2 regions of the Streptomyces sp. NPDC059816 genome follow, and region 1 is predicted to be linked to the other one. Evidence: predicted binding sites of a transcription regulator. Region 1 holds the regulator's gene; the other holds the start of a gene.
What was found. The regulator HspR, encoded in region 1, represses chaperone genes until heat shock. The targets are predictions, from matches to a motif close to TTGAGNNNNNNNNNCTCAA.
Positions count from the first base shown of each region.

Region 1 (4,429 bases):
CGAAGATGGGCCTCCAGCAGTTCGGCAAGGAGGGCGAGCCCTTCGACCCGACGATCCACGAGGCCCTGATGCACAGCTACGCGCCGGACGTCACGGAGACGACCTGCGTGGCGATCCTCCAGCCGGGGTATCGGATCGGCGAGCGCACCATCCGCCCCGCGCGGGTGGCGGTGGCCGAGCCGCAGCCGGGGGCGCAGCCCGCGAAGGCGGACGGCGAGTCCGAGTCGGACCCGTCCGCGGCCGGCAAGGGCGCCGAAGGCGGCAAGGGAGCCGAGGGTTCCCCGGGCGCCGAGGGCAAGGACAGCGGTGCCCCGGACGAGGGCTGACCGCGTCACGCACGGAGAGGAGGGACGTCGAGGATGAGTACCAAGGACTTCATCGAGAAGGACTACTACAAGGTCCTCGGCGTCCCGAAGGACGCCACCGAGGCCGAGATCAAGAAGGCGTACCGGAAGCTCGCCCGCGAGTTCCACCCGGACGCCAACAAGGGCAACGCCAAGGCGGAGGAGCGCTTCAAGGAGATCTCCGAGGCGAACGACGTCCTCGGTGACCCGAAGAAGCGCAAGGAGTACGACGAGGCCCGCGCCCTCTTCGGGAACGGCGGCTTCCGCCCCGGACCCGGGGCGGGCGGCGGCGGCTCGTTCAACTTCGACCTGGGTGACCTCTTCGGCGGCGGCGGTGGCGGCCCCGGCGGCGGTACGGCGGCCGGTGGTTTCGGCGGCGGCATCGGTGACGTCTTCGGCGGGTTGTTCAACCGGGGCGGCACCGCCACCGGGAACCGGGTGCAGCCGCGGCGCGGCCAGGACATCGAGTCCGAGGTCACGCTGAGCTTCACCGAGGCGGTGGACGGTGCGACGGTTCCGCTGCGGATGTCCTCGCAGGCGCCCTGCAAGGCGTGTTCGGGCACCGGCGACAAGAACGGCACCCCGCGGGTGTGCCCGACCTGCGTCGGCACCGGGCAGGTGTCCCGGGGCGGCGGGGGCGGCTTCTCGCTCACCGATCCGTGCGTGGACTGCAAGGGCCGCGGACTGATCGCGGAGACCCCCTGCGAGGTCTGCAAGGGGTCCGGGCGGGCCAAGTCCTCGCGGACCATGCAGGTCCGCATCCCCGCGGGCGTCTCGGACGGGCAGCGCATCCGGCTGCGCGGCAAGGGCGCCCCGGGCGAACGCGGCGGCCCGGCCGGTGACCTGTACGTCGTCGTGCACGTCGGCACGCACCCCGTGTTCGGCCGCAAGGGCGACAACCTCACCGTCACGGTGCCCGTCAGCTTCGCGGAGGCGGCCCTCGGCGGCGAGGTGAAGGTGCCGACGCTGGGCGGTCCCGCGGTGACGCTGAAGTTGCCGCCGGGCGTTCCCCACGGCCGTACGATGCGGGCCCGGGGCAAGGGCGCGGTCCGCAAGGACGGCACCCGCGGCGATCTGCTGGTGACGGTGGAGGTCGCGGTGCCCAAGGACGTGACCGGCAAGGCCCGGGACGCCCTGGAGGCGTACCGGGAGGCTACTGCGGACGTCGATCCGCGGGCGGAGCTGTTCGAGGCCGCGAAGGGAGCATGAACGCCATGGACGGGATGGGCACGGGCGGTCGGCGCCGCAACCCCTACCAGCTGACCGACGAGACGCCGGTGTACGTGATCTCGGTGGCGGCCCAGCTGAGCGGGCTGCACCCGCAGACCCTGCGGCAGTACGACCGGCTCGGCCTGGTCTCTCCGGACCGGACCGCCGGCCGGGGCCGTCGTTATTCGGCCAGGGACATCGAACTGCTCCGTCAGGTGCAGCAGTTGTCGCAGACCGAGGGCATCAACCTCGCCGGGATCAAGCGGATCATCGAACTGGAGGGCCAGGTGGCCGCGCTCACGGCGCGGGTCGCGGAACTCCAGGACGCGGTGGAGGGCGCTGCGGTGGCCATCCAGCAGCGGGAGGCGGCCGTCCACGCCTCGTACCGGCGGGACCTCGTGCCCTACCAGGAGGTCCAGCAGACCAGTGCGCTGGTCGTGTGGCGTCCCAAGCGGCAGGACTGAGCGTCCGGCTTTCGTGCACGCGCGCGGCCGAGGGGCCGGAAGGCGAACCTTCCGGCCCCTCGGCCGTGTCCGGACGAGCCGGACGGGCACACCCCGGTGAACCCCCCTGTGGATAACCCGGGTGTGACTGTCAGTGAGGTGTGCGAGTCTTGACGTACTCGCTCGGACTCAGGTGATCCATGGGAAAGTCGGGGCTACGGCCGATGGGCGGCGGGTCTGCCGGACCAACGGCTCCCGGTGTGGTCCACGGAGTCGCTCAGGCCGACTGCCGTCGGTCGGAGCATCGGGCGCAGGCGCCCGGGTGTGGGCGCCCCGGGTCGGCCAGGGGGATTGGCCGACTCGGGGACAACCCGGGGGCGACTAAGAATTCCCCTCCCCTCGCCCCGTGCACCCACTTTGCCGGTCACGGGGCGGTGACACCACCGTCATCTTGTTGCACTGCGCCAAGAGGAGGGGGGACGCAAGGGGGAAGAAGCGGATGAATCGGCAGGAAAGCTACTCCTTAGGTGGGGGCGGGGACATGGCTGAGGCGCACACGCACGGAGTGGATCAGCTCTGTGAGGAGGGTGAGCGCGTGTACGGGGCGGCCCTCAAGGGCGGACGCATCGAGCGAGCCGCGGCGGCCGGGGCGCCCTGCCTGGTCACGCTGGGCCTGCTGTACTCGGACCCCGACGACGCGGCGTGGCTGGTGCCCGAGTCTCCGGGCGAGGTGATCGCCCGGCTGACCCGCGGCCTACGGGACGAGTTGGCGCAGAGCCATGCGCGGGCGACCGCGGTGACCCTGCTCGCCGAGCGGTACACGGGGGCCGGTCCCGACCTGCCCTCGGCGGGGCACGGCATCCGGGTGCTGGAGAGCAAGCCCCGCATCCGGGACGCCATCGCCGAGGCGTCCGACGGTTGCGTCGTCGAGCACCTGGCCGTCCAGCCGGGCGGGGTGCGCCGCGAGAACGTGTTGAACGACGCCCTGCCGTTGGCGCTGGACATGGCGCAGCGCGGGGTGCGCATGCGGACCCTGTACACCCATGCCGCGCGGCACGGGCAGGGCCTCTTCGAGTACGTGGAGCGGGTCGGCGGCGCCGCCGAGGTGCGCACCCTGGACGAGGTCTTCGAACGGCTGCTGATCTTCGACCGGAAGGTCGCGTTCGTGCCGGCGACCGAGGACCGGACGGTCGCCCTGGAGTTGCGGCACCCCGGTCTGGTGGGGTTCCTCGCGATCGTCTTCGAGCGGTTCTGGCGGTTGGGGCACCCGCTGGTGGAGCCGCTGCCCTCCGGCTCCGGGGTCACCGGCATCACCCGTCGGGAATGGGCCATCGCGGCGCTGCTCGCCGAGGGGCACACCGACGCGGAGATAGCGCAGCGCCTCGGCATCAACGTGCGGACGGCCCGCCATCACATCCGCAAGCTGGCCGAGGAGTTGGGCGCCGCCAGTCGGGCCCAGCTCGGGGTGCGGATCGCGCAGGCCGGCCTGGACACCCCGCCGCGTCCGCCCACGCCCTGACGGACGGTCGGGTGCGGGTCCTGGCGCGGGTCCTGGCGCGGGGGTGACCGGTCGGCCGGTCCGTCACTGGTCGTGCTCCAGCATGCCCGACCGGGAGATCAGGTAGCCGAGCTGGGCCCGGCTGCCGCTGCCGAGCGCGGAGGCGAGCCTGGCGATGTGGGCGCGACAGGTGCGGACGTTCATGCCGAGGCGCCGTGCGATGGCCTCGTCCACGTACCCCTCGACCAGGAGTTTGGCGATGGACTGCTGGACGCCGGTGATGCCCTCGGGCGTGGACCGGTAGGGCACCTCGTCGAGCAGCGGGGTCGCGCGCCGCCACAGTTGTTCGAAGACCCGGACCAGATAGCGGACCAGTCCGGGGTGGCGCAGTTCGAGCGCCACGTCGTCCTTGCCGCTGCCGTCGGTCCCGGCGGGGATGAAGGCCACGGTGTCGTCGCAGACGATGAGCCGCTCGATCAGCTCCTCCAGGGTGCGGATCTCGATCAGCCCGTCGGCCATCCGGTCCACGTACGCCATGGTGCCCTGGCTGTGTCGGACGGTGTGTTGGTAGAGGGTCCTGATCCGGATGCCCCGGTCGGTCAGCGGGCGATCGCGTTCGAGGGCCTGGCTGAGGATGTGCTCGCTGCGGCGCCCGCCCGGCTGGATGGTGAGCACCTCCGAGCGGACCTCGGCGGTGGCGACGTTCAGCGCCGCGTTGATCCGGTCGATGCCTTCGAGCACGGTGATCGCGTGGGTGGGCGCGGGGCTCTGCGCACTGATGGCCATGAACGGCTCAAATGATTCGGTCAGTTCGATGGACAGCCGCCGCCTGTCCAGGATCTCCCTTTCTATGGGATGCAGCCGTTGGGCCAGCGCCACCGACGGGGGGACGGGCCGCAGCCAGTTCGCATCGTCCGGATCCGGGTGGAGTAGCG
Region 1 is NZ_JBHWIQ010000001.1:322,780-327,208, reverse strand. It holds gene grpE (nucleotide exchange factor GrpE) at 1-326, shown strand, start outside; gene dnaJ (molecular chaperone DnaJ) at 360-1,553, shown strand; gene ACFV88_RS01595 (heat shock protein transcriptional repressor HspR) at 1,568-2,017, shown strand; gene ACFV88_RS01590 (LuxR C-terminal-related transcriptional regulator) at 2,538-3,515, shown strand; gene ACFV88_RS01585 (helix-turn-helix transcriptional regulator) at 3,579-4,429, opposite strand, start outside.

Region 2 (4,429 bases), on a different contig from region 1:
GGCGGACTCGGGCACGTGGTGCGGGCGTCCGATGAGCCCGCGCAGTTCCCCGTCGGTGACGGTGAACGGCAGCGCGCGCTCGCCCAGCTCGTGCTGGGCTGCGACCTTGCGCAGCAGTCGCGCGATCGCCCGCTCCAGGGTCCGCACGCCCGCTTCCCGGGTGTACTCGCCCGCGAGCTTGCGCAGCGCGCCCTCGTCGAGGGTGACCTCCTCGGGGTCCAGGCCCGCCCGCTCCAGTTGGCGCGGCAGCAGGTGGTCCCGGGCGATGACGACCTTCTCGTCCTCGGTGTAGCCGTCGAGCCTGACCAGTTCCATCCGGTCGAGCAGCGCCTCGGGGATGGCCTCCAGGACGTTCGCGGTGGCCAGGAAGACCACGTCGCTGAGGTCGAGCTCCACCTCCAGGTAGTGGTCCCGGAAGGTGTGGTTCTGCGCCGGGTCCAGGACCTCCAGCAGGGCCGCCGCCGGGTCGCCCCGGAAGTCGGAGCCGACCTTGTCGATCTCGTCCAGCAGCACCACCGGGTTCATCGACCCGGCCTCCTTGATGGCGCGGACGATGCGCCCGGGCAGGGCGCCGACGTAGGTGCGCCGGTGGCCGCGGATCTCCGCCTCGTCGCGGACGCCGCCGAGGGCGACCCGGACGAAGGAGCGGCCCATGGCGTGCGCGACGGACTCGCCGAGCGAGGTCTTGCCGACGCCGGGGGGACCCACCAGGGCCAGCACCGCGCCGCCGCGCCGTCCGCCGACGACCCCGAGGCCGCGCTCGGCGCGCCGCTTGCGCACCGCCAGGTACTCGGTGATCCGTTCCTTCACGTCGGCGAGGCCGGCGTGTTCGGCGTCCAGCACGGCCCGGGCGCCCTCGATGTCGTACTGGTCCTCGGTGCGCTCGTGCCACGGCAGTTCCAGGACGGTGTCCAGCCAGGTGCGGATCCAGCCGCCCTCGGGGGACTGTTCGCTGGCCCGCTCCAGCTTGTCGACCTCCTTGAGCGCGGCCTCACGGACCTTTTGGGGCAGGTCGGCGGCTTCGACGCGGGCCCGGTAGTCGTCGGACTCGTCCTCGCCGTCCCCGTCGCCGTTCAGTTCGCGCAGTTCCTTGCGGACCGCGTCGAGCTGGCGGCGGAGCAGGAACTCGCGCTGCTGCTTGTCGACGCCCTCCTGGACGTCCTTGGCGATGGACTCGGCGACGTCCTGTTCGGCGAGGTGTTCGCGGAGCTGTTCGGTGGCGAGCTTGAGGCGTGCCACCGGGTCGGCGGTCTCCAGCAGGGCGACCTTCTGGTGCAGGGTGAGGAACGGCGAGTAGCCGGAGTTGTCCGCGAGCGGGGACACCTCCTCGATCTGCTGGACGCGGTCCACCACCTGCCAGGCGCCGCGCTTGCGCAGCCAACTGGTGGCGAGGGCCTTGTACTCCGTGACGAGTTCGGTGACGGCGCCGGGCAGCGGGTCGGGCACGTCCTCCTCCACGAGGGTGCCCTCCACCCACAGGGCGGCGCCCGGTCCGGTGGTTCCGGCGCCGATGCGGACGCGCTCACGGCCGCGGATCAGGGCCCCGGGGTCGCCGTCGGCGAGCCGGCCGACCTGCTCCACGGTGCCCAGCACTCCGGTGCCGGCGTAGGTGCCGTCGATCCTCGGGACCAGCAGGACCCGTGGTTTGCCCGGTGCGGAGCGGGCGGCGGCCTGGGCGGCCTCCACCGCGGCGCGTACGTCGGGGTCGTTCAGGTCCAGCGGAACCACCATGCCGGGCAGTACGACCTCGTCGTCGAGGGGCAGCACGGGCAGCGACAGCACGGTGCTCTTGGAACCAACGGACTCAGCAGCCATGATCTCCCCTTCGGCATTCAAGTTGAGCTATGTCGACTCAATGCGCGGGGCCGCTCGATTGTTCCCGGCCGTCCGTTCGCCCACAGCGGAGCGGTCGGGGCCTCGCCCGCCACCGTGCTTCCGGGCCGCGTCCGCGGCCCACCGCCCTCGGAAATCCCCCCGCGCGGGCCGACCCCACCGCGCCACAATGGCCACCATGTCGCCCCAGCAGAGCACCGTCCCCGCAGTCGCTCCCGCCCCCGACACCGCACCGGAAGTACTCGACCGACGAAGCGGACCGCACGGCGAGGTGGTGCTGCGCCGCCACGGCCACCTGCTCCAGATCATCGCCAACGGCTGCTTCCTGATGGACACCTCCGACGGCCGCTCGGAACGCCTCCTGGTGGACCTGGCCGCCGCCGCGCTCACCGACCGTGACCCCGAAACGCGCCCCCGCCTCCTGATCGGGGGCCTGGGCGTCGGCTTCAGCCTGGTGCGGGCCGCCGCCCAGCCGCGCTGGGGCCGGATCACCGTGGTGGAGCGCGAGGCCGCGATCATCGACTGGCACCGCCCCGGCGCCCCCCTGTCCGCGCTGTCCCGCGAAGCCCTCGCCGACCCCCGCACCGAGGTCCTGCACACCGATCTGCTGGAGCACCTGCGGACCGGCGCCAGCACCTACGACGCGCTCTGCCTCGACATCGACAACGGGCCCGACTGGACGGTCACCGACGACAACGGCGGGCTCTACACCCCCGACGGCATCGCCCGGTGCCGCGAACGGCTCGCCCCCGGCGGGGTGCTCGCCGTGTGGTCGGCGCAGCCCTCCGCCGATTTCGAAGGGGCATTGCGGAATTCAGGGTTCCAAGGGGTCCGTACCCATGAAATCCCGGTCGCCCGGGGCGTTCCGGACGTCGTCCACCTCGCCGTCCGAGCTGGATAGCCTGATCACGTTCCGTGCCTTTAGTCTGCAACCGGCGCGTGGATCACTCCGGTGCCGGGCACAGCCATGGGATCACCCCACGGATTCCGAACAGCAGTCAGGGGCGGGCGATGGAGCAGACACACACCACCCAACACGGCAGCACCCCAGCGGCGCCCGGCGCCCAGCGGCGCGTGCTCGTGGTGGAGGACGACGCGACGATCGTGGAGGCGATCGCCGCCCGGCTCCGGGCCGAGGGGTTCGTCGTGCAGACCGCGGGCGACGGCCCGACCGCCGTGGAGACCACCCAGGCGTGGCAACCCGACCTGTTGATCCTCGACGTGATGCTGCCGGGCTTCGACGGACTGGAGGTGTGCCGCCGGGTCCAGGCCCAGCGCCCCGTGCCGGTGTTGATGCTCACGGCCCGCGACGACGAGACGGACATGCTGGTGGGTCTCGGCGTCGGCGCCGACGACTACATGACGAAGCCGTTCTCGATGCGGGAGCTGGCCGCCCGGGTGCACGTCCTGCTGCGCCGCGTCGAACGGGCCACCCTCGCGGCGACCACGCCCCGGGGCGGCACGCTGCGCCTCGGTGAACTGGAGATCGACCACGCCCAGCGCCGGGTCCGGATCCGCAGTGAGGACGTGCACCTGACCCCGACCGAGTTCGAGCTGCTGGTGTGCCTGGCGAACACCCCGCGCGCGGTGCTCTCCCGCGAACAGTTGCTCGCCGAGGTCTGGGACTGGGCGGACGCCTCCGGCACCCGGACCGTCGACAGCCACATCAAGGCGCTGCGCCGCAAGATCGGCGCCGAGCGCATCCGCACGGTGCACGGAGTCGGCTACGCGCTGGAGACGCCGGCGCCGTGAGCGCCCCCGCCGGGCACCCCGGCCCCCCCGGCCCCGACCGTTCCGGCAGCGCGGCGGCGGAGGCCGCGGGCATCGGCCCCGGCTCCCGCAAGCTGCGCCCGTTCTCCATCAAGACCAAGCTCGGCACCTTGGTCGTGGTCTCGGTGTTCATCACCACGGGGCTGCTGATGATCGCGGTGCGCACCGCGACCGAGCTGCGGTTCATCACGGTCTTCTCGGTGATCGCGACCCTGCTGATCACCCAGTTCGTGGCGCACTCGCTGACCTCGCCGCTGGACGAGATGAACACCGTGGCCCGGTCGATATCCCACGGTGACTACACCCGGCGGGTACGGGGCCACGACCGCGGGGACGAACTGGGCGACCTGGCGACCACCATCAACCGCATGGCCGACGACCTGGAGGCCCAGGACCGGCAGCGCAAGGAACTCGTCGCCAACGTCTCGCACGAACTGCGCACCCCGATCGCGGGGCTGCGGGCGGTGCTGGAGAACGTGGTGGACGGGGTGTCGGCCGCCGATCCGGAGACCATGCGCACCGCCCTGAAGCAGACGGAACGCCTCGGGCGGCTGGTGGAGACCCTGCTGGACCTGTCCCGGCTGGACAACGGCGTCGTCCCGCTGAAGGCCCGCCGCTTCGAGGTGTGGCCCTATCTGTCGGGGGTGCTGAAGGAGGCCAACATGGTGTCCTCGGCCCGTGGGGGCATCGCCTCGGGATCGGGCAGCCACACCCGCACCGACGTGCACCTGCACCTGGACGTGTGGCCGCCGGAGCTGACGGCGCACGCGGACCCGGAGCGCATCCACCAGGTCGTCGCCAACCTGATCGACAACGCCGTCAAGCA
Region 2 is NZ_JBHWIQ010000012.1:50,075-54,503, reverse strand. It holds gene lon (endopeptidase La) at 1-1,815, opposite strand, end outside; gene ACFV88_RS17620 (spermidine synthase) at 2,012-2,734, shown strand; gene ACFV88_RS17615 (response regulator transcription factor) at 2,845-3,585, shown strand; gene ACFV88_RS17610 (ATP-binding protein) at 3,678-4,429, shown strand, end outside.
Region 2: lon (endopeptidase La) is a predicted target of HspR. The motif match lies at 1,838-1,856, and genes of this name have one in related genera.